DNA from 4 places in the Mesorhizobium sp. M0408 genome. Region 1 is predicted to be linked to each of the others. Evidence: predicted binding sites of a transcription regulator. Region 1 holds the regulator's gene; each other region holds the start of a gene.
What was found. Region 1 encodes LexA, which represses DNA repair genes until DNA is damaged. Its sites were predicted from a motif close to TGTTCNNNNTGTGTTCNG; they were not measured.
Positions count from the first base shown of each region.

Region 2: the regulator LexA is predicted to act here: its motif matches at 3,855-3,872, upstream of NKI67_RS04475 (helicase-related protein).
Region 3: the regulator LexA is predicted to act here: its motif matches at 2,853-2,870, upstream of NKI67_RS03875 (PA0069 family radical SAM protein).
Region 4: the regulator LexA is predicted to act here: its motif matches at 4,562-4,579, upstream of recA (recombinase RecA).

Region 1 is NZ_JAMYRO010000013.1:167,487-174,867, reverse strand. Features, by position in the region: gene NKI67_RS17520 (ComEC/Rec2 family competence protein) at 1-2,250, shown strand, start outside; gene lexA (transcriptional repressor LexA) at 2,244-2,978, opposite strand; gene kynU (kynureninase) at 3,426-4,673, shown strand; gene NKI67_RS17505 (hormone-sensitive lipase) at 4,770-5,600, shown strand; gene NKI67_RS17500 (molybdopterin molybdotransferase MoeA) at 5,608-6,813, opposite strand; gene moaC (cyclic pyranopterin monophosphate synthase MoaC) at 6,813-7,319, opposite strand; gene trpC (indole-3-glycerol phosphate synthase TrpC) at 7,322-7,381, opposite strand, start outside.
Region 2 is NZ_JAMYRO010000003.1:89,911-97,291, forward strand. Features, by position in the region: gene NKI67_RS04455 (citrate/2-methylcitrate synthase) at 1-340, shown strand, start outside; gene phaR (polyhydroxyalkanoate synthesis repressor PhaR) at 409-1,017, opposite strand; gene NKI67_RS04465 (acetyl-CoA C-acetyltransferase) at 1,296-2,483, shown strand; gene phbB (acetoacetyl-CoA reductase) at 2,585-3,310, shown strand; gene NKI67_RS04475 (helicase-related protein) at 4,040-7,381, shown strand, end outside.
Region 3 is NZ_JAMYRO010000002.1:352,953-360,333, reverse strand. Features, by position in the region: gene NKI67_RS03890 (F0F1 ATP synthase subunit B) at 1-4, shown strand, start outside; gene NKI67_RS03885 (F0F1 ATP synthase subunit B) at 15-506, shown strand; gene rnhB (ribonuclease HII) at 763-1,458, opposite strand; gene NKI67_RS03875 (PA0069 family radical SAM protein) at 1,624-2,778, opposite strand; gene NKI67_RS03870 (glycosyltransferase) at 2,930-3,433, shown strand; gene NKI67_RS03865 (phytanoyl-CoA dioxygenase family protein) at 3,623-4,597, shown strand; gene moaB (molybdenum cofactor biosynthesis protein B) at 4,631-5,173, opposite strand; gene NKI67_RS03855 (4-(cytidine 5'-diphospho)-2-C-methyl-D-erythritol kinase) at 5,160-6,062, opposite strand; gene NKI67_RS03850 (membrane protein) at 6,089-6,274, opposite strand; gene NKI67_RS03845 (S49 family peptidase) at 6,356-7,213, opposite strand; gene NKI67_RS03840 (tRNA1(Val) (adenine(37)-N6)-methyltransferase) at 7,301-7,381, opposite strand, start outside.
Region 4 is NZ_JAMYRO010000019.1:141,959-149,339, forward strand. Features, by position in the region: gene NKI67_RS22605 (PhzF family phenazine biosynthesis protein) at 1-349, opposite strand, end outside; gene alaS (alanine--tRNA ligase) at 414-3,080, opposite strand; gene recA (recombinase RecA) at 3,340-4,437, opposite strand; gene NKI67_RS22620 (PfkB family carbohydrate kinase) at 4,715-5,647, shown strand; gene NKI67_RS22625 (TfoX/Sxy family protein) at 5,682-6,005, opposite strand; gene NKI67_RS22630 (GFA family protein) at 6,096-6,593, shown strand; gene sufA (Fe-S cluster assembly scaffold SufA) at 6,757-7,137, opposite strand; gene NKI67_RS22640 (SUF system Fe-S cluster assembly protein) at 7,247-7,381, opposite strand, start outside.

The DNA of each region.
Region 1 (7,381 bases):
CCGTCACCGTCCCGTATCCGCAACAGCGTAACCTCGGCAGCCGGCCTGGAACTCGACCGCGGCATCGCCTTCCTGCTGGTGCCGGTGTTCCTCGCATGCGGGGTGGTCGTATATTTCGGGCTGTCGGTGGAGCCGGCCTTTCCACAGCCGATCGCAATCGCGCTCCTCGCGGCCCTTTGTGCCGTCGTCTCGCGGTCATGGCCCAGGACGCGCCTGTGCTTCATGGTGGCGCTGCTCTGCGCGCTTGGCGTACTTGCCGCCAAGTTCGAGACATGGCGTGTCGGAACGCATATGCTCGGCTCCGAAATCTCGACGCGGCTGACGGGTCGCGTCGTATCGTACGAGCCCATGGCGAGCGGCCGCATCAGGCTGACAATCGATGTGATCTCAACGGCCAGGCCGACACTGCGCTACATGCCGGAACGGGTCCGCGTTTCGGCGATGAAGATACCGGCTGAGCTGACCGCCGGTTCCGAGATCACCGGCTATGTGCGGCTGCTGCCGCCGACCGGCCCGGTGCGGCCCGACAGCTATGATTTCTCCTTCGACAGCTATTTCGCCGGTATCGGCGGCAGCGGCTTTTTTCTCGGCAATCCGAAAGTCGTGTCGTCGGGCAGCATGCCGCTTGCCGCGCAGCTTTCTTCCGCGATCGAAGACGCGCGCGAATCGATCGCCGACCATATCCGCAGCCGCATCGGCGGTGCCGAGGGCGAGATTGCTGCTGCGCTGATCGTCGGCGTGCGCGCCGGCATTCCCGAGGAGATCAACGAAGCGATGCGGCGCACCGGCATCTACCACATCATCTCCATCTCGGGGCTGCATATGGCGTTGGTCGCCGGCACCATCATGGCGCTGCTGCGGGGTGCCTTTGCGCTGTTTCCCGATTTCTCATCGCGACGGCCGGTCAAGAAATATGCCGCGGCCGCCGCGCTTTTTTCGATTGCGGCCTACCTCGTCTTTTCCGGCATTGTCGTTGCGGCCGAACGCAGCTTCATCATGCTGGCGGTGATGCTTATCGCCGTGCTGTTCGACCGGGCCGCGCTCACCATGCGCAACCTGGCGATCTCGGCCATCGCGGTCATCCTGGTGTCGCCGCACGAGGTGGTCGGTCCGAGTTTCCAGATGTCCTTCGCCGCGACGGCGGCCCTTGTCGGCGCCTATGCAGGCTGGTCCGATTACCGCGCCGGCAGGGCCACCACGCCGCCACCGCGGCGGTCGCCGCTACGCTTTGCCACTCGAAAGGTCCTGTTGGGCATGTGCGGTCTGGCGATGACCTCGATCATTGCAGGGAGCGCCACGGCGCTTTTCGCCATATGGCATTTCCAGCGCGTGGCGCCGCTCAGCCTGTTCGCCAATCTGGCCATCATGCCCATCGTCTCACTGGTCGTCATGCCCTTCGCCGTTCTCAGCGCGCTGGCGATGCCGTTCGGTGCGGATGGCCCTTTCCTCTATGTCATGGGCAAGGGGCTGACGGCGATGATCGCCCTGTCCGGGTGGATCTCGGAGCGCTCGCCGATCGATGCGGTCGGGCTGATTTCGCTGAGATCCGTCCTTCTGGTGACGATCGCCCTCGTCATTGCCAGCATGGCGACGACCTGGTTGCGGCTGGCGGCACTTCCTTTTGCGCTCGCCGGCTTGCTGACGACAACGCAGACACGCATACCCGACGTATTGGTCTCGGAGGACGCGCGGCTGGTCGCGCTGCCGATCGGCAGCGGTGAACTCGCGGTCAACCGGGCACGCCCGAATGAGTTCACCATCGACAACTGGAAACGCGCGCTCACATCAGAGGCCATCGTCGCGCCGGAAACGCCTGGAAAGAACGACCCGCAATTCGACATTGCCGATCCGGCCGACCTACCGCCGGGCATGCCGTTCATTTGCACGGACGGCCTCTGCCTTGCCATGCATCCATCCGGCGCGATCATCGCGCAAGCCAAGGACCGCGATACTGCGCGGCCAGCCTGCGCCTTTGCCAGCTTGATCGTCATCGACGACGCCACCGCCCATAACCCCTGCTACTACGACCGGCTGGTCCTCGTCGTCACCAAACGGCAACTGGCGCGCGCGGGAAGTGCCGCCGTCTATTTCGATCCACAAGCGGCAACACGCGCCGAGATCCGCTTCGCCGTCGAAAAATCATACCGGCCCTGGCACGTGCAGCGGAAATTTTCACGCGCGGCACGGGGCCTGCCGCCATACCGCAGGGCCGACAACCCCAAAGCCGGCGCCAAGGGCGGAGCTCAGTAGCGGCGGATCAGTCCGACGAGCTTGCCCTGCACCTTGACCCTGTCTGGTCCGAAGATGCGCGTCTCGTAGGCCGGATTGGCGGCTTCCAGGGCGATCGAGGCGCCCTTGCGGCGGAACCGCTTCAGCGTCGCTTCCTCCTCGTCGACCAGTGCCACCACGATCTCACCGGGGCTCGCCGTATCGGCATTGCGGATGATCACCGTGTCGCCGTCGAAAATGCCAGCCTCGATCATCGAATCGCCTTTGACCTCGAGCGCATAATGCTCGCCGCCCATGATCATATCCGGCGGCACCGAAATCGAATGCGTCTGGTGCTGGATGGCATCGATCGGCACACCGGCCGCGATGCGGCCCATTACCGGGATCGAAACGGCGGCGACGACATCGTCGTCATTGCCGGCTGCAGGGACACGCGACGATGTCGGCTTGCCCTGCCGAGGGGCGCCTTGCCCAAGGCTGCCCTGGATGACACTCGGCGAGAACTTGCGTGCCGCATTGAGGCCGGGGGCGATCGAGTCAGGCAGGCGTAGCACCTCCAGCGCACGGGCCCGGTTGGGCAAACGGCGAATGAAGCCGCGCTCCTCCAGCGCCGTAATCAGCCGGTGGATTCCGGATTTGGAAGCCAGATCGAGCGCTTCCTTCATCTCGTCGAATGAAGGCGGGATACCGCTTTCCTTCAACCTTTCGTGGATGAACATAAGCAGTTCGTGTTGTTTGCGTGTCAGCATAGCGACCCCCAACAGAATCAGAAAAACAAACCCAGAACAAACACTATCTGTTCCAGTTGTGTTCCGCAACTGTTTAAAGTTTAATGAATGCGTTAAGGCTCGGGAAACAAACGACGTCCCCTACCGGCGTACCGCATTTTCACCGCCGCGAGCCTCATCGCCTTGATTCTGCTTTCGTTTGCGCCCTTCTGGCCTCCTAGAAGGCGGCACTGGCATCGGCCGTCGGTCGGCAAAAGGCACGGAATTGAACCCGTATCGACTGTGCGGTTTGGTCAATGCACCGTGAACGAAACGAATTCAAAACGCCAACCTCGGGTTAAGTCCCGGTTTCCACCGCCTGGTCAGGCTGCTTCTCGCCGGTGGAGCCTTGCTGCGCGCAACCAGGTAATGGAAGAACAGTCGATGCGTGTCCGGCGTTGCGTTGGATCTTGGGGGAGCAGACAAATCATGACAGGAATTCCCGATCTCGTGGCCATAAAGGCGATGGATGCCGCGGATCCGTTGCGCGCGATGCGCGACCGCTTTGTGTTGCCGCAAGGAGTGATCTATCTCGACGGCAATTCGCTAGGAGCTGCTTCACGTGCCGCTTTCGATGAACTGCACAAGGCCGCGACCGAAGAATGGTCGCATGATCTCATCCGCGCATGGAACACGGCCGGCTGGTTCAACATGCCGCTTGAACTTGGCGACCAGCTCGGGCGCCTGATCGGTGCCGCGGCCGGCCAGACGGTGGTCTGCGACACGACATCGGTCAACATCTACAAGCTGCTGCACGCCGCCATGGCCATGCGACCGGAGCGGCAGGTCATCGTCGCCGAGGGCGATAGTTTTCCGACGGACCTCTACATGGCCGAGGGTGTGGTTTCGACGCGAAAAGATACGCTGCTGCGCCTCTCGGGGGTCGACGCGCCGACCATCGAAGAGCTGATCGACGAACGCACCGCCGTGGTGCTGGTCAACCACGTCAACTATAAGTCGGGCGAACTGCGCGACATGCCGGCGCTGACGCGCAGGGCTCAGGAAGCCGGGGCGATGATCGTCTGGGATCTCTGCCACACCGCCGGCGCGATGCCAGTCGAACTCGACAAGGCAAACGCCGATTTTGCCGTTGGCTGCACCTACAAATATCTGAATGGCGGCCCGGGCGCGCCTGCCTTCATCTATGCGGCTGAGCGGCATCTTTCCGACATCCAGCAGCCGCTCACCGGCTGGTGGGGCCATGCACGGCCCTTCGCCTTCGAGCCAGGCTATGCGGCCGGCACCGGCATCCGCCGGTTTCTGTGCGGCACGCAGCCGGTCCTGTCGATGCGCACGCTGAAGGGCGCGCTCGACATCTGGAACGATGTCGACATGACGGCGGTGCGCAAGAAGAGCATCGCACTGGCGGATCTGTTCATCGAGCTTGTCGAGGCAAAGTGCGGCACTTACGGGCTCACGCTCGAAAGCACGCGCGATGGGGAAAAACGCGGCAGCCAGATTTCATTCATGCATGAGCATGGCTACCAGGTCATGCGCGCGCTGATCGAACGTGGCGTGATCGGCGATTTTCGCGCGCCATCGACCATGCGCTTCGGCTTCACCCCGCTCTATGTCGGCTATGCCGATGTCTGGCAGGCCGTCGAAGTGCTTGAGGACATCCTGCGCACCGGTGCGTGGAAGGAAGCGCGCTTCGCCATCAAGGCGGCTGTCACTTGAGATTGATGCGAGAGCTGGAATCGTGAGGCTGGCGACGACGCGCCGCGCGATGCTCACGGCTACGTTGCAAGGCTATATTGCCAGGGAGGGCGCAGGGTGTTCGAACGTCACATTGCCGATTGGGACAACGCCTATGCCAACGGCGCCAACATAGCCGGCAGCGATCGCTGGCCGGCGGCCTGGATCGAGCCCGCGCGGGTTTTCCGCGACGTGCTTTCGACCGAGGGCAGGGCGCGGCTCGACATGGCCTATGGCGACAACCCACGCAACCGGCTCGATCTTTTCCTGCCGGCCATCAAGCCCAAGGGACTCGTGGTGTTCGTTCATGGCGGCTACTGGATGGCATTCGACAAGAGTTTCTGGTCGCATCTTGCCACTGGCCCTGTTGATCGCGGCTATGCGGTGGCGATGCCGTCCTACACGCTCTGTCCGCAGATACGCATTGGCGGCATCGTCAAGGAAGTCGGCGCGGCGATCGGCAAGGCGGCGGCGATGGTTCCAGGGCCGCTGATGCTGACCGGACACTCGGCCGGCGGCCATCTTGTTAGCCGGATGGTTACGGCGACGACGCCGCTGGCGCCCGAAGTGGTCCGGCGCGTTCGTCACGTGGTGTCGATCTCGGGGGTGCACGATTTGCGCCCGATCATGCGCACCGGCATGAACGAGACGCTGGCGATCGATGAGGCCGAGGCGCAGGCCGAAAGTCCGGTGCTGCTGCGCCCGATGGACAAGGCCCGCCTGACCTGCTGGGCCGGCGGCGGCGAGCGCGCCGAATTCCTGCGTCAGAGCGCGTTGCTGGCCAACATCTGGATCGGCCTGGGTACCGCGACCAGCTCGGTGGTCGAGCCTGACCGGCATCATTTCAACATCATCGACGGTTTGGCCGATCCAGACCATCCGCTGACCCGGACCTTGATTTCGGAGTGAGGCAGGTTCAGCGTAGCATCAGTACGTCGCAGGGGGAGCCCGCCGCCGCGGCAGGAGCGAACGGCGCGCGAACGATCAGCCCGTTGGCATCGGCCAGCATTTTCAGCATCGAGGAGTCCTGGATGCCGAACGGCGTCGCCACGAGCGTACCGGTGTCATCTATGACAACAGCCCGCACATAATCTTGCCTGAGATCGTTGGCCGGCATGGCAGCACCGAGCCGTGCCCGACGTATATCCTGCTGAAAGGCGCGGCCACCGAGCCGCGCCAGCAGCGGCTTCAGGAAGAGCTGAGTGCAGACCAGGCTTGCCACCGGATTGCCGGGCAGGCCGATGCAGCGAATGTCTCCCAGCCGCCCGAACATCAGTGGCTTGCCCGGCCGCATGGCGATCTTCCAGAAATCGAGCGTCATGCCTTGCCCGGTCAGCACGTCATGGACGAAGTCGTGGTCACCGACCGAGGCACCGCCCAGCGTGACGATGACGTTCGCGCCAGCCTTCACGGCCTTTTCAACCAGCGCAGCGATCGCCTCCCTGCGGTCCGGCGCGATGCCAAGGTCGAGCGCGCGCGCACCGACCGACTGTGCGGCAGCGGCGACACCATAGGCGTTGGAGGAGATGATCTGGTCGGGGCCAACATCGCTGCCCGGCGGCAGCAATTCGTCGCCGGTGGCGATGATGGCGACCAGCGGCCGTTTGACCACGCGCACCTCGGGGTGATTGGCCGATGCCGCCAGCGACAAGGCCGCCGGGTCGAGCAGGCGGCCTTTGGGCAGCAGGACATCGCTCTTGGCGAAATCGAGCCCGAGGCGGCGGATGTTGCGCCCCTGCACCGTCGGTTCCGTCACTTCGACGCTGCCGCCACCGAGATCGCGGACGTTCTCCTGGATGACGATAGTGTCGGCGCCTTCGGGAAGCGGCGCGCCGGTAAAGATGCGCACGGCCTGCCGCTGCTGCACCGTTCCGGCAAAGCCGCGTCCGGCCGGCGCCATGCCGACCACCGAAAGCCTTGCCGGTACGGACGCGATATCGGCCGCCCGCACGGCATAGCCGTCCATGGCGGAGGCGTTGAACGGCGGCTGGGTGCGGAGCGCCACAACCGGCTCCACCAGCACGCGGTCGGCGGCATCCAGCAGTGCGACGCGTTCGCCCGGCAGCGCTGCTGCGCCGTCCAGCAGGCGCTCGAGCGCCTCGGCAACTGGGACCAGCGCCATTATCGGCCTGCCTCGGTGGCCCCGTCTCCGGTGATCTTGTAGTCGCCGGATTTGCCGCCGGTCTTTTCAACCAGCCTGATGCCGGAGATGACCATGGCGCGGTCGACCGCCTTGGCCATGTCGTAGATGGTCAGGCAAGCGACCGAGACGGCACTCAGAGCCTCCATCTCAACGCCGGTCTTGCCGGTGACGCGGGTCAATGCTGTCACCTTCAGGCCGGGCAGCGCGGCGTCCGCCTCGATATCGACAGATATCCTGGTCAGCAGCAGCGGATGGCAAAGCGGGATCAGTTCATGCGTCTTCTTGGCCGCCATGATGCCGGCAATGCGCGCTGTGCCCAGCACGTCGCCCTTCTTGGCGTCGCCGGCGAGGATCATGTCCAGCGTCTCGGGCCGCATCGCGACAAAACCTTCTGCGACTGCCGTGCGCACCGTCTCAGCCTTGTCGCCGACATCGACCATGTTGGCTTCGCCCTGCGCGCCAAGATGAGTGAGGGCGGCCGCCATCCTCAAACGGCCTCTGCCGGCGCCTTGCCCGTCAACAGCAGGCGCGTTGCCGCGGCCACGTC
Region 2 (7,381 bases), on a different contig from region 1:
ACGCTGGCTCGGTCACGACAGGCCGCTGCCCGGATTTGGCCATCCGCTTTATCCCGACGGCGATCCGCGTGCGGAACCGTTGCTGGCCGCGATAGATGTCGATGATGGGCTGTTACGGCTTTGCGATGTGGCCTTTGCGGCAACGGGCATGCGCCCGAACGTCGATTTCGCCTTGGCTGCGCTGACGCGCGGCCTCCGTTTGCCGTCCGATGCGCCGTTCCGCCTGTTCGCACTCGGCCGCAGCGTCGGCTGGGCCGCGCATGCCGTGGAGCAGGTGACGAGCAACGGCCTGATCCGGCCACGCGCCCGCTACCAGGGACCGCTGCCGGAGCAGCTCTAGCCGCGCTGCTTGCGAAGTCTCAGCGGCACCTGAAGAGAGATTCGACGCTGCACTTCGCCAGCCGGCAGTCAGGACATCGTGTCGAGCTTACGCTGCATCGCGGCGATCTGCTCCTTCAGCTCCTGGAGGTCGTCGGGTTTTTCCGGCGTTTCCTTCCTGGCCGGTTCGGCCGGCGCTGCTGCCGGCGCCGAGCCCGCGGGCGGGAACGGCGTGAACAGCCGCATGGCGTTCTGGAACATTTCCATGTTGCGCCGCGTCTGCTCCTCCAGCACCTTGATTGGTGTCGCGATCTTCATCATGTCCATCGGCGACTTGCCGAGCGCATCTTTCATCTGCTCGCGAAAGCGTTCCTGCTCCTTAGAGAAGGCCAGCATCGACTGCTCGAGAAAGCTCGGCACGATCATCTGCATCTGGTCGCCGTAATAGGCGATGAGCTGACGCAGGAACGGGATCGGCAGCATGTTCTGCCCGTCCTTGTTCTCCAGCTCGAAGATGATCTGGGTCAGTACCGGATGCGTGATGTCGTCACCGGTCTTGGCGTCCTGGACAGTAAAGTCCTCGCCTCTTTTGACCATTTCAGCGAGATCCTCGAGCGTCACATAGGTGCTGGTGCCCGTATTGTAGAGACGGCGATTGGCATATTTCTTGATAACAATAGGTTCGTCTTTTGCGGCCATCTGCATCCTCCCCGGACACCGGGCAGCTTAAGTAAGCCGCCGGTAACGATTGCGCCTTTTTAAAGGATATGCGCAAAAGCGTCATGAATCCAAGCAGTTTGTGCAGTGCGGGACCATTTTATGCTGCGCAGCACGGATGGGCCGTCATCGCAGCGACGCGCGGCCTGCTTGCCGCGGAGGAACGCCATGCCCATTTCGGGTTTGACTCGGGTTGTGGAAAGGGCAAGAAAAGTCCCCGACGGCACCCGAAATCGTTCCCCGAAAGCCTGGAGAAGAACATGTCCGCTTCCAACGCCATCGTTGTCGCCAGTGCAGCGCGCACGCCCGTCGGCTCCTTCAACGGCGCCTTCGCCAACACCCCAGCCCATGAATTGGGTGCCGTCGCCGTCAGGGAAGCGCTGGTCCGTGCCGGCGTCGACGGCAAGGAGGTGGACGAGGTCATCCTCGGCCAGATCCTGACCGCGGCTCAAGGGCAGAACCCGGCGCGGCAGGCGGCAATGGCTGCCGGCGTACCGCAGGAGGCGACCTCCTGGGGCCTGAACCAGCTCTGCGGCTCGGGCTTGCGCGCCATCGCGCTCGGCATGCAGCAGATCGCCCAGGGCGACGCGAGGATCATCGTTGCCGGCGGCCAGGAATCGATGTCGATGGCTCCGCATGCACAGCATCTGCGCGGTGGCGTCAAGATGGGCGATTTCAAGCTGATCGACACCATGATCAAGGACGGCCTGACCGATGCCTTCTATGGCTATCATATGGGCAACACCGCTGAGAACGTCGCCCGCCAGTTCCAGATCACCCGCGACGACCAGGACCAGTTCGCACTGGCTTCCCAGAACAAGGCCGAGGCCGCGCAGAAAGCCGGGAAATTCAAGGACGAGATCGTTGCCTTTACAGTCAAGGGCAGGAAGGGCGACACCGTAGTCGACCAGGATGAATACATCCGCCACGGCGCGACAATCGATGCCATGACCAAGCTCAAGCCCGCCTTCGATAAGGAAGGCACGGTGACTGCTGCCAATGCTTCCGGCATCAACGACGGTGCCGCCGCCGTGGTGCTGATGACCGAAGCGGAAGCCGCAAGGCGCGGCATCACACCGCTGGTGCGTATCGTTTCCTGGGCGACCGCCGGTGTCGACCCGCAGATCATGGGGACGGGACCGATCCCCTCCTCGCGCAAGGCGCTGGCCAAGGCCGGCTGGTCGGTCGGCGACCTCGATCTGGTCGAAGCCAACGAGGCCTTTGCCGCGCAGGCCTGCGCCGTCAACAAGGACATGGGCTGGGATCCGGCCATCGTCAACGTCAATGGCGGCGCCATCGCCATCGGCCATCCGGTCGGCGCCTCGGGCGCCCGCATCTTCAACACGCTGGTCTACGAGATGCGCCGCAGAAGTGCCAAGAAAGGCCTTGCCACGCTGTGCATCGGCGGCGGCATGGGTGTTGCCATGTGCGTGGAAGCAATGGGATGAATGGCAAATTGTGAATGGTGAATGGTGAATGGTGAATGGAAGATCGGAGGGCTTACGCAATAACCATTCACCATTCACCATTCACTCTGGGAGGGAAACGCATGACAAAGGTTGCAATCGTCACAGGCGGGTCGCGCGGCATCGGCGCGGCGATATCGGTCGCCTTGAAAAGCGCCGGCTATTCGGTCGCCGCAAACTACGCCGGCAATGAGGAAGCGGCGGCAAAGTTCAAGGCCGCGACCGGCATCCCGGTCTATAGATGGTCGGTCGCCGACTACGAGGCCTGCGCCGCCGGCATCAAACAGATCGAAGCCGATCTCGGTCCCGTCTCGGTGCTGGTCAACAATGCCGGCATCACTCGCGACGCGATGTTCCACAAGATGACGCGCGAGCAATGGAAAGAGGTCCTCGACACCAACCTTTCCGGCGTCTTCAACATGACGCATCCGTTGTGGGGCGGCATGCGCGACCGCAAGTTCGGTCGCATCATCACCATCTCCTCGATCAACGGCCAGAAAGGCCAGGCCGGCCAGGTCAATTATTCGGCCTCGAAGGCCGGCGATATCGGCTTCACCAAGGCACTGGCCCAGGAAGGCGCGCGCGCCGGCATCACCGTCAACGTCATTTGCCCCGGGTACATCGCCACCGAGATGGTCAAGGCAATGGACGAGAAGGTCCTCAACGAGCGCGTCATCCCGCACATCCCGGTCGGCCGTCTCGGCGAGCCGGAGGAAATCGCGCGCTGCGTCGTCTTCCTCGCTTCCGACGATGCCGGTTTCATCACCGGCTCGACCATATCAGCCAATGGCGGCCAGTACATCGCCTGATCGTTTATCTTTACGTTGAGACAGATACGCGCTTGGACGAACGGGCCTGCAAAACGGCCCGTGTATAGCGGTCTTCCCGTTGCAAGATCTCGATGCAGCACGCTGCCCCAATCCGGCACGCAAAGGTTAACGGCAAACTCGCAGCCTGTGCAAAAACCGCCCGGCAGCCTGTGGATTCTAGGTGGAAAAGCTGTTCACAACACAACATGCTGCGGTGAACAAACCAAGAAACTTCGGCTATCTCTGATTCGTCGCCGATTCGTTCCGGCTTTGAGCGGAACGTTAACGGCGAGAGCTGAAAACACCCTCGAAATGATTAAAGCGCGTTAGGAAACATCAATAATTTCATAATGTTGTGCGAAGCAGATTGGCCAGCCACGACCATTCACCGGCAGAGGTTAACCGCAGTGCTCGCGTGGATGCCGCCTGCATAAATCGGGCCAGTTTCCGTGATTCAGCATGTGGTGAGGTACGCCGACAGAAAACCCAGATGTAGCCGTGAACAAACCCTGAATCAGCGCGAGTCAGTGATTCGTCGCTGATTCGTTCCAGACTCGTTCCAACTGTTAATCGGGAACAGATTTTCTGGCTTCGAACCAACCAATCGGCCTGCCCTCGGCATATTCCGCTTTCGCTTCGTGCCCGAAATCCCTATGTGTCGCCTGTCATACGCGGCCAATATGGGCGCGCTCCCGACAATGCGAGGCAGAGAGCCTTATTTCCAGGCCAATGAACATCTATCCGAAACACACTGAACCGCTGATCCTGTCGGGTCGAGACGTGACGGCCGTGCTCGGCCCGACCAACACCGGCAAGACCCACCTCGCCATCGAACGCATGGTGGCGCACGAAAGCGGCGTCATCGGCCTGCCGCTCAGGCTGCTTGCCCGCGAGGTCTATACGCGCGTCTGCGAGAAGGTCGGCGCCCATAAGGTTGCGCTCATCACCGGCGAGGAAAAGATCCAGCCGGCTGGCGCGAAATACTCGGTCTGCACCGTGGAAGCGATGCCGCGCGAGACCGACGCCGCCTTCGTTGCCATCGACGAGGTCCAGCTCGCCGGCGATCTCGAACGCGGCCACATCTTCACCGATCGCATCCTGCATCTGCGCGGCCGCCAGGAGACGCTGCTGCTTGGCGCCGCTACCATGCACGGCATCCTGCAGCGCCTGCTGCGGGGTGTGTCGGTGGTGACCCGGCCACGCCTGTCGCATCTTGCCTATGCCGGCTCGAAGAAGCTGACCCGCCTGCCGCGGCGCACCGCGATTGTCGCCTTCTCGGCCGACGAGGTCTATGCCATCGCCGAGCTGATCCGCCGCCAGCAGGGCGGTGCCGCGGTCGTGCTCGGCGCACTCAGCCCGCGCACCCGCAACGCCCAGGTGGCGCTGTTCCAGTCGGGCGACGTCGACTACCTCGTCGCCACCGACGCCATCGGCATGGGCCTCAACCTCGACCTCGACCACGTCGCCTTCGCCCAGAATCGCAAATTCGACGGCTACCAGTACCGCAACCTGACGGCGGCCGAGCTCGGCCAGATTGCCGGCCGCGCCGGCCGGCATCTGCGCGACGGCACCTTCGGCGTCACCGGCCAGGTCGATCCGCTGGATGATGAACTGGTCAACAAGATCGAGGCGCATGATTTCGACCCGGTGAAAGTGCTGCAGTGGCGTACCGCGCATTTCGATTTCGCCAACCTCGATGCGCTGAAGCGCTCGATTGAGACCAACGCCCCGGTCGAAGGCCTGACGCGCGCGCTGCCGGCAGTAGACGCGCAGGCGCTCGAGCATCTGTCGCGCGACGAGGACGTCCGGGCACTCACCACCGATGCCAGGCGCGTGGCGCTGCTGTGGGAAGCCTGCGCGCTGCCCGACTACAGGAAGATCGCGCCGGCCCAGCACGCCGACTTGATTGCCTCCATTTACATGGACCTTGCCAGGCATGGCCATGTCGACGAGAACTACATGGCCGAGCAGGTGCGCCGTGCCGACACCACCGAAGGCGACATCGACACGTTATCGCACAGGATTGCCCAGATCCGCACATGGACCTTCGTCTCCAACCGGCCCGGCTGGCTGGCCGATCGGGCACACTGGCAGGAAAAGACGCGCGAAATCGAAGACAGATTGTCGGATGCGCTGCATGAGCGGTTGACGAAACGTTTTGTAGACCGCAGGACTTCCGTCCTCATGCGGCGCCTTAGAGAAAACACGATGCCTGAAGCCGAAATCAGCCCAACCGGAACCGTCCTCGTCGAAGGCCATCACGTCGGCGAGTTGCAAGGTTTCCGCTTCACCGCCGACCAGAGCGCCGGCGGCGAAGACGCCAAGGCGGTGCGGGCGGCGGCGCAGAAGGCGCTTGCCGCCGAGTTCGAGTCGCGGGCCGAGCGTTTCGGCGCCTCTGCCAATGGCGACATTGCGCTGGGTTCGGATGGCACGCTGCGCTGGATCGGCGCCCCGATCGGCACGTTGGTTGCCGGCGAAGACGCTTTGAAGCCGCGTCTCGTTCTGCTCGCCGACGAGCAACTCACCGGCCCGGCCCGCGACAAGGTTGCGGCGCGCGCCGAGCGCTTCGTCAATTTCCAGATCGAATCCCTGCTGAAGCCGCTGGTCGACCTCAAGAATGCGGAGCAGATCACCGGCATCGGCCGCGGCATCGCTTTCCAGCTTGTCGAGCATCTCGGCCTCATCAACCGTCGCGACATCGCCGACGAGATGAAGTCGCTCGACCAGGAAGGCCGCGCGGCGCTTCGCCGTCTCGGAGTGCGCTTCGGCGCCTACCATGTCTTCGTGCCGGCGCTGATCAAACCGGCGCCGGCCGGGCTGATAACGCTGCTGTGGGCGCTGAGAAACGACGGTAAGGACAAGCCCGGCTTCGGCGATGTCGTTCACGCACTGGCCTCCGGCCGCACCTCGGTGGTCATCGATCCGACCTTCGACAAGACCTTCTACAAGCTTGCCGGCTACCGCAATCTTGGCCGGCGTGCTGTACGCGTCGATATTCTCGAACGGCTGGCCGACCTGATCCGGCCGGCGACCAACTGGAAGCCGGGCCTCGGCCCTCGCCCCGACGGCGCCTATGACGGTCAGTCCTTCATGGTCACGCCGCCGATGATGTCGATCCTCGGCGCCACCGCCGACGACATGGAAGAAATCCTGAAGGGACTCGGCTATCGCGCCGATGCCAAACCGGCGGCCGAGGTCAAGGCGCGGCTCGAAGCACAGGACAATGCCGCGCGTGAAGCTGCCGCTGCAAAGCAGGCGGCGGAAGAGGCTGCGCGAGTCGAGCAGGCGAGGATGGCGGAAGCATCTGCCGCGGCAGAGCCGCCGGCGGAGGCTTCGGAACCTGTGTCGGATGCGGCTCCTGTTGCGGAGGCGGCGGCCGAAGCTGTGACCGAAGCGACGGCAGAGCCTGTCGCGGAAGCTCCAGCCCCTGAAGCTGCGGCAGAAGTCACGCAAGAGACCCGGCCCGCCGCGGAGGCGACTGCTGAAGCGCCTGCGGAACCAGCGGCCGAGCCAACGGCGGAACTTGGGGCAGAAACTGAGGCTGCGGCACCGGCAGAACCGCCGGTTTCCGACACTACGGAAGCATCGCCGGCCGAACCTGCAGCGACGGCAGGAGCCGTCGCCGGCGAAGCTGCTCCAGAAGCCGAGGAGCCAAAACCCATCCTGTTATGGCGGCAGGGCCGTTTCGACCAGCGCCCGCGTCATCGCCAGCATGACAACCGCCCCCGGGACAATCATCGGGACGGTCGCGCGCGCAATGGTCAAGCTGCGCCGGGCGGCCGCAGCGATGCGCCGGCAGATGCCGGCGGGCAGCCGACGCCGGGCGACCGGCCCGCCCGTCAGGGGCGTCACGATCAGCGCGACGGCGCCGGCAAGCCACGCTTCGACCGCAGCAAGTTCAAGCCCAGGCCGCAAGGCGAGGCGGCAGAGCAGCGCGCCGGCAAGCCGCAAGGCGAACGCCCCGACCGGCGCGAAAACCGGCCCGACTGGAAGGCTGGCCGGCAGGACGGCAAAGGCGGCGCCCAAGGCGCAAAACCCGCCTTCCAGCCAAAGCCGCGTGAGGAACGCCCG
Region 3 (7,381 bases), on a different contig from region 1:
GTGAGGAGCGCATCATGGACGCCACATCTCTCGCGACGCTTTGGGCAACGGTTGCTCTCGTAATCTTCCTCGGCATCGCCATCTACATCAAGGTGCCGGGCATGATCGCCAAGGCGCTCGATGCGCGTGCCGACAAGATCAGCAGCGAGCTCGAGGAGGCGCGCCGGTTGCGCGAAGAAGCCCAGCAGCTGCTTGGCCAATACCAGCGCAAGCGCAAGGAAGCCGAGCAGGAGGCCGCGGCCATCGTTGCCGCCGCCAAGCGTGAAGCCGACATGCTTGCCGCCGAGGCGCACAAGAAGACCGAGGACTATGTCGCCCGGCGTACCGCTTTGGCCGAGCAGAAGATCGGCCAGGCCGAGCGCGAAGCAATCGGCGAAGTGCGTGCCAGCGCCGTCGATATCGCGGTAGAGGCCGCGCGCGCGCTGCTGGCCGGCAAGATCGACGCCAAGGCCGGCGCCGACCTGTTCAACGCCTCGCTGCAGGATTTGAAGTCGAAGCTGAATTAAGCGACTTCATCGAGAAATTCATCGAAAGCCGCCCGGGAAACCTGGCGGCTTTTTTGTTAGCGAAAGCGGCCAAGCGCGTAATCTCCCCCCTCGAGGGGGAGATGGCCGGCAGGCCAGAGGGGGTAGCCGCGCGTGAGGCGCCAGCCCTTCTCTTTCGTCCCGCATGGCGTCGCGCCAGGACGTACCGACCCCCTCTGTCGCCTTTGGCGACATCTCCCCCTCAAGGGGGGAGATTACGCCTAGCCGACAGGGTCGCTCAATCCAAACCCGAAAAACCCTCTTCCTCCAGCACCTCGGTGCCGCCGAACCGGAACGGCGCGAAGGAGGCGCGGTGCAGCCGTGCCACTGGCCCGTGCAGATCGATCGCCGTGCGATGGCGGACAGTGGCGTAGCCCATATGCAGCTCGAAGCCGTAATGCGCATGATGGCTGCCGCAGCCGCACATCATACGGTCGCGCATCACCTTGGCGACGATCGAGGCTGCGGCGATCGACTGCGAGCGCTGGTCGCCCTTGATCAGTGCTTTGCCCTCGCAGGGCAGGCCGGGCGGCACGTCGCGGCCGTCGGCCAGTGCCAGCTTCGGCCGGATTGACAGGCCGGCCACGGCACGGCGCATCGCCTCCAGGCTGGCCTTGAGAATGTTGGAGGCATCGATGCCTTCGGCACTGACCGAGGCCATCGATACGGCGAGTGCGGAGCCGAGGATTTTCAGGAACAGCGCCTCACGCTGCAAATGCGTCAGCCGCTTGGAATCGTCGAGGCCGTCGGGGATGTTGGCGGGATCGAGCACCACCGCTGCCGCCACCACCGGCCCGGCGAGCGGGCCGCGGCCGGCCTCGTCCATCCCCGCCACCGGCCACAGGCCTTCGGCCATCGCCTTCGTCTCGAACGAGAAGTCGGGTTTCTCGACAATTTCGAAGAGAAGCGGAGAATCGGAACGCGGGCGAGCCATGGTGCGGCGAGGTTCGCATCGGCTCCGATTCTCCGCAAGTCCCTCCGGGTCGGGCGGGGCACCGGACCAGGAGGGGCTACCGTCTGCAAGCCCGGGGACAGGACAGGCCGGACGGGATTTTTGCCTGTTGCCGGCCGTTTCAACCGGCTGGCGCGAGACGCTTTGTCACAGCAGCATCAGCTGCTCGGTTGCCTTGGCAGCGGGGACGAACCGGTCGGTCCTGAGCGAGCGCCGCTCGGCGTTGAGGCCGAGCCGTTTGGCAGCGATCTCGAAACGCCGGCCGATCTGCCAGGCATAGGGACCGGAGCCTTTCATGCGCTTGCCCCATTCCGAATCGTAGTCCTTGCCGTCGCGCATCGAACGGATCAGCGACATGACGTGGCGATAGCGATCGGGATAATGGCGCAGCAGCCAGTCCTTGAAGATTGGCGCGACCTCCAGCGGCAGGCGCAGCAGCACATAACCGGCCTCGCGCGCACCCGCTGCCCGTGCCGAATCGAGGATGCGCTCCATCTCCGGGTCGGTCAGTCCGGGGATGATCGGCGCGACCATCACCGAGGCCGGTATGCCGGCATCCGAAAGCTGCCTGATCGCCTCCAGCCGCTTGGTCGGCGTCGACGCGCGCGGCTCCATCGTTCTGGCCAGCATCCTGTCCAATGTCGTCACCGACAGCGCCACCTTGGCCAACCCGCGCTCGGCCATGCGCGACAGAATGTCGATGTCACGTGTCACCAGCGCCGATTTGGTGACGATGCCGACCGGATGGCCGCGCGCCTCCAGCACTTCGAGGATCTCGCGCATGATCCGGTATTGCTTCTCGATCGGCTGGTAGGGATCGGTATTGGTGCCGATGGCGATGGTGCGCGGCTGGTAATTATCCCTGGACAATTCCTTGTCGAGCAGCCGCGCCGCATCCGGCTTGGCAAACAGCTTCGATTCGAAATCCAGCCCCGGCGACAGCCCCATGAAGCTGTGCGTCGGCCGCGCGAAACAATAGACGCAGCCATGTTCGCAGCCACGATAGGGGTTGATCGAGCGGTCGAAGGAGATGTCGGGCGATTCGTTGCGGGTGATGATGGTGCGCGGCTTCTCGACCTGTACCTCGGTCTTGAACGGCGGCAGCTCCTCCAGCGAATTCCAGCCGTCGTCGAACACATGCCGGCTGACCGGCTCGAAACGGCCGGACGGATTGATGCCCGCCGACCTGCCGCGATTGCGGTCCGGGCGGACGCGCATGCCGCTCTGCTCGATCATCGCATTCGCCATCTCGGCCCTGCCAGCGCCGAAGGCTGCAATATCGGCACGCACGATCTGTTCCATTTTGGCCCTTTCCCAGGGACTGTCCGCCCGCTGTCGAATCGCTCTGCTCATGAATGTATTCCTATCGCTTTGATGAGAACAAAGCAAGAACTTATTCGCGGCGCGCCGCAAAAACTGGCGCTGCCCACCGCTTTCCGCTATTCGGCTAGACATGCTCAGCGTCCTGATCGAAACCCTGAATGACGAGGAGGGCCTTGCCCGCACGCTCGCCTCGCTGATCAGCGGCGCGGTCGAAGGCGTGGTGCGCGACGTTCTCGTCTGCGATACCGGCTCGACCGATCAGACGCACCGCGTCGCCGAACATGCCGGCTGCCACTATGTCAGCGGCGGCATCGCCGCCGGCATCAGGCAGGCCAAGGGCGACTGGCTGCTTTTGCTGGAACCGGGAGCGCGGCTGGGAGAGGGCTGGATCGACGAGGTCGTCGCCCATACGGCGAGGCAAACCATGGCGGCGCGATTTTCGCGGGCACGCGGCAGCCGCGCGCCGTTCCTGTCACGGGTCTTTGCCGGAAATCGCGCTCTCGCCGAAGGCTTGGTGATCAGCAAGCGTCAGGCCGCCGCGCTGTCGAAGAATGCCCGCAGCGCCGAAGCGATCGCCCGCGGCCTGGCGACCAGGAGGCTCCACGCCGAGATCTGGGTCGCGCCGCGGAAGTGACGGCTTACCGTGCCGGTTCAGGGAACCCCGCCCAAACAAATTTTCTGGCGGGTCGTCGTTTATTGTGCATTGCACAAAATCTGGCTGGGGGTTACCATTCCCGGCGATATGGGCGAATAGGGTTTTGGGGTGTGCCGGAGCGGCGACGACTAACGTCGATGCTGTTCCCTCGATATTGTGAGGACCCCGATGACCCTTTCAAGCCCTGACAAGTCCGGCGCTGCAAGCCTCGAGGCGATCGCACGCAACGGCGGTACGCTGCGCCGCATCGCCGCCCGCATCCCGACCTATCTTTCCGACCTTCGCGAGAATCCGGCATGGCTGCCGATGTTCATGCTGGCCCGCACCATGCCGGCGCGGCGGCTGCACTGGCGCGGTGCAAAGCCCGTTCGGCCGGCGCGCAATGTCGGTGAAACGATGTTCGCCGGCGTCGACCGCGATGCCGTCGTCGGCGCGCTGCGCACCGAGGGGCTCTATTCGGGCCTGATGCTGCCGGCCGCCATCCATGAGGAGATTGCCCGCTTCGCCGAGCGCACGCCATGCTTCGGCAATTTCGACCGCCGGCTGGAATTCCTGCCCGAAAAACACGCCGATGCCGAAAAGCATTTCGGCCGCCCGCTGCTCAGCGGTCACTATTTCGAGCGGGTCCTCGACTGCAGCGCTGCGGTCGCCGTGCAACGTGATCCGCTGCTTCTCGACGTCGCGGCACACTATCTCGGCAGTCAGGCCAAGCTGATCACCACCCGCGTCTGGTGGAGCTTTCCGACCGGTGGCGTCTCGGACGCCGACAAGAACATGGCCTCGCTCGGCAAATACCATTTCGACCTCGACGACTGGCGCATGCTGAAATTCTTTTTCTACCTGGTGCCGGTCGACGCCGACACTGGGCCGCATGTCTATGTCCGCGGCTCCCACAACCGCCGCATCCTGAAGCATCAGCTGACGCTGCTGGTCGGCCATTCGGCGGAAGAGGTGCTGGGCGTCTACGGCGAGCAGAGCCCGGTCACGCTGACCGGGCCGGCCGGCCTCGGCTTTGTCGAGGATCCGTTCGGCTTCCATATGGGCACCGTGCCGACGCGCACGCCGCGGCTGATGATGGAGGTTGGCTTCGGCGTCTCGCCGCCGTCGCGCCGGCGTTTTCACGGCGAGCCGGTCATTCGCTAAACCGAGGTCGCTTGGCTGATACCTCGGTTCGTCTCAGCCGCGCCGCAAATGCTCGTCCAGCCGCGGCATGATCTCGACGAAGTTGCAGGGCATGTGCCGGTAGTCGAGCTGCGGCTTCAAGATGCCGTCCCAGGCGTCCTTGCAGGCGCCGGGCGAGCCCGGCAGCACGAAGACGAAGGTGGCATTGACGACGCCGCCGGTTGCCCGGCTCTGGACCGTCGAAGTGCCGATCTTGTCGTAGGAGATGCGGTGGAACACTTCGGAAAAGCCGTCCATGCGCTTTTCGAAGATCGGCTCCAGCGCTTCCGGCGTCACGTCGCGGCCGGTGAAGCCGGTGCCGCCGGTGGTGATGACGACATCGATCGCATCGTCCTTCGACCAGCCCAGGACCTTGTCGCGAATCTTATCGCGGTCGTCGGTGACGATGTCGCGGGCGGCCAGGACATGGCCGGCCTTGGCAATGCGGTCGGCCAGCGTCTGCCCGGATTTGTCGTCGGCGAGGCTGCGCGTATCGGAAACGGTCAGCACCGCGATACGCACGGGAACGAAGGGGCGGCTCTCGTCAATCCTGGCCATGGGCATCAACTTCCGATGTCACGCTTCGCGTCGCCGCGACAAACCAGTCGGGATGGCGGCTGCGAATATCGACGGCCGCGCGCTTGGCCACATTGCCGGTCTCGAACAGCCCGAAACAGGTGGCGCCGGAACCGGACATCCTGGCAAAACCGGCTCCGGCCTTGTTGAGAACGGAAAGCGCCTTGCCGATGGCGGGCTGGATTGCACGCGCCGCAGGCTCGAGATCGTTGCGGGTGCTCTCCAGCCAGTTGCGGATGCTGTGGAAGTCGAGGCTGTGCGGCAGCGGCGGCAGCCCCGCATTGTCGCGGCGGCCAAGCGCCTCGAACACGTCGGCCGTCGAGACGGCAGTGCCGGGATTGACGAGCACCAGACCCAGCGCCGGGAAACCCGGCACGAGCGTCAGCTCGTCGCCGACGCCGCGGGCTATCAGCGGTCTGGCTGCGAGGCACATCGGCACGTCGGCGCCGAGCGACAGGCCGATCCGCGCCAGTTCGGCATCGCCGACATCAAGTCCCCAGGTCTGGACCAGGGCGCGCAGCACAGCCGCCGCATCGCTCGACCCGCCGCCGACGCCGGACGCAACCGGCAGGTTCTTTTCGAGCCTGATGGCGACAGCCGGTGCGTGCTGGGGACCGGCCTCGCGCCGCAGTGCATCGCGCGCTCTCACCACCAGATTATTGTCGTCGACCGGAACCGCGGAGGCGTATTTGCCGGACACGGAAAACCCATCGCTGTCGGCAAGTTCCGTCTCGATGCGATCGCCGAAGCGCGTGAACACAGCCAGGCTTTCGATCGTGTGATAGCCGTCGGCGCGCCGGCCGGTGACGTGCAGCGCGAGATTTATCTTGGCGTGCGCATGTGACGCCCGGATGCTGGCCTCGGAGTTCACTGGCTCGGCCGCGAGGGGGACGACGGTCAATCCTTGGCCAGACGGTATTCGCCGGTCTTCGGGTCCTTGACCAATGTTCCCATTGTACCGTTGGCGGCTTGCTTTTCGGTACGCCGCACCTTGGCGGTCACACGCTCGGCTTCCCTGACGAAGGAGCGGTAGCCGAAATAGGCGGCAATGCCGACGACGGCGAAGAAAATGATCTGCGGCATGTCAAACTCCTCCCTCGCAAGGCCGGCAAGGCGGCCGGTCGGGTCGGTTGATGATTTATGCTAGACGCTTTCACCAGCTTTTCAAAGCCCGAAGCGCGCCCACAGCGCGCGCTCTTCCGCCGCATCGATGACGCCGCTTGCCGCGGCGGCGGCGATATCGGGCGCCGAAAAGCTCGAGCCGAACAGGCCGAAGCGGCCGAACAGGCCGCGCGGTGCGGTGATCAGCTTGAGCTGGGTTTTCGGCCCGAAACGGCTCTTCAGCACGCTGCGCATGTCGCCGAGCGCATCGACCAGCCCGAGCTCCAGCCCCTTTTTGGCCGTCCAGAACAGGCCGGTGAACAGGTCGGGATCATCCTTGAGCTTGCTGCCGCGCCTGTCCTTGACGAGATCGATGAAGGTCTCGTGGACCTCGAGCTGCAGCGCCTTCAGGCGCTCGACGTCTTCCTTCTTTTCCGGCTTGAACGGGTCGAGCACCGCCTTGTTCTGGCCGGCGGTGTGGACGCGGCGCTCGACGCCGATCTTCTTCAACAGCTCTGGAAAGCCGAACGAGGCCGACACCACGCCGATCGAGCCGACGATGGAGGACGGGTCGGCAAAGATCTCGTCGCCGGCGACCGCGATCATGTAGCCGCCCGAGGCCGCCACGTCCTCGACGAAAACCAGGACTTTCTTGTTCTTCTCGCTCGCCAGGTCGCGGATGCGCCTGAAGATCAGCCGCGACTGCACCGGTGAGCCACCTGGCGAATTGATCGAGATGGCGACCGCCGGCGCGTCGAAGGAAAACAGCTTTTCGAGAAGGCCGGCGGTGGAAGCGAGCGACAGGCTCGGCCGGAACTGGCCGCCGCCGGGCATGATGGTGCCGTGCAGGCGGATGACCGGAATGGTGACGACGGCGGAGCGCCAGGATTTCGGCAGCAGGCGGTTGAAAAGGCGTTTCACGAGGGGGCGGTCTCCGGTCGATTTGCTTGAGGCATGTAGGAATTCGCCGGCCAACGGCAATGCCGTCACGCCGGCAATCAAAATGGATCAGTCTCCGAACAGCGACGCCAGCCCGTTATTGATCAGCTCTGCCCGTTCCGAGGGGCCATTGCCTGAATAGGCATGCAG
Region 4 (7,381 bases), on a different contig from region 1:
AAGGCAGATCGAGCTGATAGCCCCCTTCCCACCGGGAAACCCGCAGCTCGCCGACCCGGGTGGCGAAGGCCATTTCGCCCTGACCATTGTATTCCGTAGCCAGCACATGGGCGGCCGCAAGAGTGGCGTGGCCGCAGAAGTCGACTTCATGGACCGGCGTGAACCAGCGCAAATCCCAACCTTTGCCATTCGGCCGCACAAACGCGGTTTCAGCAAGATTGTTTTCGTTGGCGATGGCCTGCATTACCTGCTCCGACAGCCATTCCTCTAAAAGGAGAACGGCGGCAGGGTTACCCTGGAAGGCCCGTTCGGCAAAGGCATCGACCTGATACATCGTCAGCGTCGGCATATCGGCTCTCAAAGATATCCGCTGGGCGGCGCGCCATTTCGGCCGTGCCGCCCCCGGTGCAGGTTCACGCCGCTTCGAGAGCCGCTTTCACCGCAGCGATCGCGTCTTCGGCCTTCGAGGCGTCCGGGCCGCCGGCCTGAGCCATATCGGGTCGCCCGCCGCCGCCCTGCCCGCCCAATGCCGCGGACGCGACGCGCACCAGATCGATGGCGTTGAAGCGGCCGGCCAGATCATCGGTGACGGCGACGACGACGCTCGCCTTGTTGTCCTCGCCGGCGCCGACAAAGACGACGATGCCGGAGCCGAGCGACTTCTTGCCGGCATCGGCCAACGGCTTAAGATCCTTTGGCGAGACGCCCGATACCGCCTTGCCGAGAAAACCGACACCGGCAATGGTTTCGTTTTCCGCAGGCACACCGGCTGGCGAGCGATCGCCCAGCGCCAGCTTCTTGCGCGCCTCGATCAGCTCCTTTTCGAGCTTCTTGCGTTCGTCCAGCAGCGCCTCGACGCGGGCCGGCACATCGGCCGGCGAAATCTTCAACGCGGCGGCGGCCGCCTTCAACCGCTTGTCCTGTTCGTCGAGATGCTTTCTGGCCGCCTCGCCGGTCAACGCCTCGATGCGGCGCACGCCGGCAGCGACCGCGCTGTCGGACACGATGCGCACCAGGCCGATATCGCCGGTCGCCCTGACATGCGTGCCGCCGCATAGCTCGACCGAATAAGGCCGGTTGGCCTTGGCGCCATGCAAGCCCGTGCCCATCGAAACGACGCGCACTTCATCGCCATATTTCTCGCCAAACAGCGCCATGGCGCCTTCGGCAATGGCGTCGTCGACAGACATCAGCCGCGTGGTTACAGGGCCGTTCTGAACGACGATCTCGTTTGCCATGCGCTCGACCTCTTCGAGCTCGCCAGGCGAGATCGGCTTGTTGTGCGAAATGTCGAAGCGCAGACGCTCGGGCGCGACCAGCGAGCCCTTCTGCGCCACATGGGTACCCAGCACCTCGCGCAGCGCCTCATGGATCAGATGCGTGGCGGAATGGTTCGCGCGCAGCCTGGAGCGACGCGCGTGGTCCACCTTCAGCTCGACGGTCGCGCCCGTCTTGACCGTGCCGTTAGCCACCTTGCCGAGATGGACGAAAAGCCCATCGGCCTTCTTCTGGGTATCGGATATTTCGATCGAGAACCCGTCGCCCGAAATGACGCCGGTGTCGCCCATCTGGCCACCGGACTCGCCATAGAACGGCGTCTGGTTGACAACCACGGCAACGGCGTCACCTTTGCCGGCGCTGTCGACGGTCTTGCCGCCCCTGACCAGCGCTTGGATGAGGCCTTCCGCCTGCTCGGTCTCATAGCCGAGGAACTCGGTGGCGCCGGCGTTCTCGCGCACCGGAAACCATACCGTCTCGGTCGCCACGTCGCCGGAGCCGGCCCAGCTTTTGCGCGCCTCCGCTTTCTGCCGCTCCATCGCCTCGGTGAAGCCGGCAAGGTTGACCGAGATGTTGCGCTGGCGCAGCGCGTCCTGCGTCAGATCGAGCGGAAAGCCATAGGTGTCGTAGAGCTTGAACGCTGTCTCGCCATCCAGCATGTCGCCGGAGGCCAGCTTTTCCGTCGCCTCCGAAAGCAAGCCCAAGCCGCGCACCAGCGTCTTGCGGAAGCGCGTCTCTTCCAGCTTCAGCGTTTCGGTGATCATCTGTTCGCCGCGCACCAGTTCCGGGTAGGCTTGGCCCATCTCGCGGACCAGTGCCGGCACCAGGCGCCACATCAGCGGATCGCGGGCGCCGAGCAACTGCGCGTGGCGCATAGCGCGGCGCATGATGCGACGAAGCACGTAGCCGCGTCCTTCGTTGGACGGCAGCACGCCGTCGGCGACCAGGAAGCAGGACGAACGCAGGTGATCGGCGATGACGCGCAACGATGCGACGGCGTCCGCATCCGGACCTTTGCCAAGCGCCGACGACGCAGCGTCGATCAGGTGGCGGAACAGGTCGGTTTCGAAGACGCTTTCAACCCCTTGCAGGATGGATGCCATGCGCTCGAGGCCCATGCCTGTGTCGATCGACGGACGCGGCAGGTCGACGCGCTCCTCCTTCGTCACCTGTTCGTACTGCATGAACACCAGGTTCCAGAATTCAAGGAAACGGTCGCCATCCTCCTCGGGGCTGCCGGGAGGGCCGCCCCAGATATGCTCGCCACGGTCGATGAATATCTCCGAACACGGCCCGCAAGGTCCAGTGTCGCCCATTGCCCAGAAATTGTCCGAAGTCGCGATGCGGATGATGCGATCGTCCGAAAGGCCGGCGATCTTCTTCCAGTACGAGGCCGCCTCGTCGTCGGTGTGGTAGACGGTGACCAGCAGCTTGTCCTTCTTCAGCCCGAACTCCCTGGTGATCAGGTTCCAGGCAAGCTCTATGGCCCGCTCCTTGAAATAGTCGCCGAAGGAGAAATTGCCGAGCATCTCGAAGAAGGTCAGGTGGCGCGCGGTGTAGCCGACATTGTCGAGGTCGTTGTGCTTGCCGCCGGCGCGAACACTCTTCTGGGCAGTCGTGGCGCGCGAATACGGCCGCTTCTCCAGACCGGTGAAAACGTTCTTGAACTGCACCATGCCGGCATTGGTGAACATCAGCGTCGGGTCGTTGCGCGGCACCAGCGGGCTTGACGCGACGACCTCGTGACCTTCCTTGCGAAAATAGTCGAGAAATGCCGACCGGATCTCGTTGACGCCACTCATGAATACTGCCTTTTCGAGAGAACCGCCGGCTGCCGGCGGAAAATAGACATGGCCTTTTAGCGGTCGCACCGCAGCCTGTCCAGAAACACCAAATGGGCTCAAATCCCGGCTTTCACCAGCGCCTTGAAATGCGTCTGCCTCGCCGTCAAACGCGAACCGCCGGCCCTGGGCCGGCGGTTCGAAACGCATCGATTACGCAAACTCAAAATCAAAACATCAAATCGAAACCTGGCTGAGGCTCAGCGAGGCGTCGCCTGCCCTACATCACCCCGGCGTCGTCCTCGAAACCGTCGTCGCTGCTTTCGGAGCCGCCGTTCTCAAGGAATTTCTCAGCGATCAGCCCGGCATTCTGCCGTAGCGCCAGCTCGATCTCGCGCGCCGTGTCGGGATTGTCGCGCAGGAACAGTTTTGCGTTTTCGCGGCCCTGGCCAAGACGCTGCGAATTGTAGGAGAACCAGGCGCCCGACTTTTCGACCACGCCCGCCTTGACGCCGAGATCGACCAGCTCGCCGGTCTTGGAGACGCCCTCGCCATACATGATGTCGAACTCGACCACCTTGAAGGGCGGCGCCAGCTTGTTCTTGACGACCTTGACGCGGGTCTGGTTGCCGACGACCTCGTCGCGATCCTTGACCGAGCCGATGCGGCGGATGTCGAGGCGGACCGAGGCATAGAATTTCAACGCATTGCCGCCGGTCGTCGTCTCGGGCGAACCGAACATGACGCCGATCTTCATGCGGATCTGGTTGATGAAGATGACCATGGTGTTGGAGCGCGAGATCGAGGCGGTGAGCTTGCGCAGTGCCTGGCTCATCAGGCGGGCCTGCAGGCCGGGCAGCGAATCGCCCATCTCGCCTTCGATTTCCGCCCGCGGCGTCAACGCCGCCACCGAATCGACCACCAGCACGTCGATGGCGCCGGAGCGCACCAGCGTGTCGCAGATCTCCAGCGCCTGCTCGCCGGTATCGGGCTGCGAGATCAAAAGGTTTTCGAGATCGACGCCGAGCTTGCGGGCATAGACCGGGTCGAGCGCGTGCTCGGCATCGACGAAGGCGCAGATGCCGCCCTTCTTCTGGGCTTCGGCCACCGTGTGCAGCGCCAGCGTCGTCTTGCCCGAGCTTTCCGGCCCGTAGATCTCGACGATGCGGCCGCGCGGCAGACCGCCGACGCCAAGCGCGATGTCCAGCCCAAGCGAGCCGGTCGGCACCGTTTCGATCTCGACGACCTGCTCGTTCGCGCCGAGCCGCATGATCGAGCCCTTGCCGAAGGCACGCTCGATTTGCGACAGCGCCGCATCCAGAGCCTTTGATTTGTCCACCGCTTTGTCCTCTACAAGCCGCAAAGAATTCTGAGCCATGATACATCACCCCGTGGTCGTCAATGGAGGCCGGACAATCCCGCAATCCTTAAAAGAATGTACCTCATTTGTTCTCATTTGTCAATGAGCACCAAGGGTTTGAAAAATAACGCATATCCCTATTTGTTCTATTTTTGTTTCGCAATTATTGCTTCCGATGTGTCTCGCCTCGCATGCGGCGCCGTTGCCGTCACCAACCGAATCGGACCCGCGATTGCAGGGTTCCGCCCGGCGACCTAGTCTCCCCCGGGCAACAGCTAAAGGGCATTTTGACGGCATGATCAAATCCCCGACGATCCTGGCCGTGGGCGGCGCCTATATCGAGCGGCGCGGCCGGGTTGCCGGCGCCTTCGTGCCGGCCGCTTCCAACCCCGGCACGATGCGCGAGCATGTCGGCGGTGCCGTCTTCAACGCCTTGCGCTGTGCGGTGCGACGCGGCGCCTCGGCCTCGCTGCTTTCGGTGCGCGGCGGCGATGCCCTTGGCGACACGGTTTTACGCGCCGTCACCGAGGCCGGCATTGCCGACCTGTCGGCGGTGTTCCTCGACCGAGCAACGCCAAGCCATACGATGCTGATCGATAGCGACGGCGGGCTGATCGCCGGCCTTGCCGACATGGTGCTCTACGAGCTGGCGCTTCCCAAGCAGATCCGCCGCGCCAAGGTGCGGGAAGCGATCGGTTCGGCCGACGCGGTGCTGTGCGACGCCAACCTGCCGTCGACCGCGCTGGGGCGGCTGGCGGCACTCGCCGCCGACAAGCCGGTGTTTGCGCTTGCGGTCTCGCCCAATAAGGCGGCGCGGCTGATGCCGGTGCTCGACCGTCTGGCGCTGGCCTTCATGAACCGGCAGGAGGCCGGCGTGCTCGCCGACGTCGGCATCGATGCTGACGATCAAGGCATCGTCGACGGCCTAATACGCGCCGGGCTGAAAAGCGGCGTGATCACCGCCGGCGACGAACCAGTGCTCGGTTTCGACGAATTGAGCGCGTTCTCGATCTCGCCACCGCCGCTACAAAAGCGGACCGATACTGCCGGCGCCGGCGACGCATTGGCAGGCGCCACGATCGCTGCCCTGCTGCGCGGCCTGACGCTACGCGCGGCACTGCGCGAAGGCATTGCCGCAGCTATGCTCGTCGTCGAGAGTGCCGCCTTCACCAGCGCTGGCTTTGCCGAAGCGCTGGCGCTCGTGCCCGAGGCGCGGGACCTGGCATGAAGTGCGGCCCGGAATTGCCGAAGCATGACGCAGCCTATTTGCCGGCGCGCCGTCCTGCCTCGTAGGCGCGGCGTGCCCAGATCGCCATCTCGTCGGGATCGTCGAAGGCGCTGTCGGGAACGCTCCAATAGGGCATCGACACGAGCTTGCCGTGGCGCGAGCCGGTATAGGTCCATTGCCGGCAGCCGGCCGCTTCGAAATCCGGGGCGCTTTCGGCGTCGGCCTTCAGCATCAATTCGCCACGGATGACGATGGCGACGATGACGCCGTCGAAATAGATGCCCTTGCCGCCGAACAGCTTGCGGATGCTGACCGGGCCGAGGCCTTCGAAAAGCTCTTCTATGCGCTCGTTGTCCATGCGGCGATCATGTCACCCGGATTTCCCCTTGTCATCGACGCAACCGGCACCATCCTGACAAGTTCAGAATCAATTTCCTCGGAGTTTTTCATGCCGCTTCTGCTCAAAGGGTCCTGCCGGTGCAATGCCGTGCGTTTCGAGGTGGAAAGCCACACGCCGGTGCCGTTCATGCTGTGCTACTGCTCGATCTGCCGCAAGCAGCAGGGCGGCGGCGGTTTTGCCATCAATCTCGGCGCCGATTACGAAACGCTGAAAATCCAGGGCAAGCGCCATCTCGGCGTCTACCGCGCCGAGATCGAGGACGACGAGCACCCGCAACGCGAGACCTCGACGGGCGAGCGGAACTTCTGCACGAAATGCGGGACGGCACTCTGGCTCTACGATCCGACCTGGCCGGAGCTGGTGCATCCGTTTGCCTCGGCGATCGACACAGACCTGCCGAAACCGCCGGAGAAGGTGCATCTGATGCTGAAATACAAGGCGAACTGGGTCGAGCCCGACATCGGCAAGGGTGACAAGGTGTTCGACGTCTACCCGGAGGAGTCGATCGCAGACTGGCACAAGCGAACGGGGATGTGGGTGGATTAGCTTCGGCAGTCCCCCTCATCCGGCCCTTCGGGCCACCTTCTCCCCGCTGGGGAGAAGAGACTGGCTCAACCGTTCGCGACCTCTTCTCCCCTCGGGGAGAAGGTGGCCGCGAAGCGGCCGGATGAGGGGGTCTCGCGAAATCCTACTAAGGAAAAGAAAATTCTCAGGCCGAAGCGCGTGCTTCGGCCAGTGCCTTCAGATCAGCCGGCTTCAATTCGACCGATTCGCCGCAGCCGCAGGCCGAGCTCTGGTTCGGATTGCGGAAGGTGAAGCCGGTGCGCAGCGTCGTCTGCTCGAAATCCATCTCGGTGCCGAACAGGAAAAGGGCCGCCTCCGGCGCGACATAGACATGGGCGCCGTCACGCTCGATATGGTCGTCCTTGGTATTGGGTTCGGTCACCAGATCGACCGTATATTCCATGCCGGCGCAGCCGCCCTTCTTGATGCCAAGGCGAATGCCATGCGCATTCTCACGGGTCGCAACGATCTCGCGAACCCGGTCGGCGGCCTTTTCGGTCATCGTGATGACGGCGAAGCGTCCCATGTTTTCCTTCTCCATGCGCGCAGGTTCAAGGCCTGCCGAATGATTCCTCACCTAAAATGGTGAAGTTTTGTACCCGGCGCAAGTGCGCCAGCCTCTGGCTGGTCGGATGCTAGTACCACCCAACCGCCACCTGCGCCTCTTCCGACATGCGGTCGGGCGACCAGGGCGGGTCGAAGGTCATGTTGACCTCGACGCCGGAGACGCCTTCGACGGCGCCGACGGCGTTTTCGACCCAGCCCGGCAT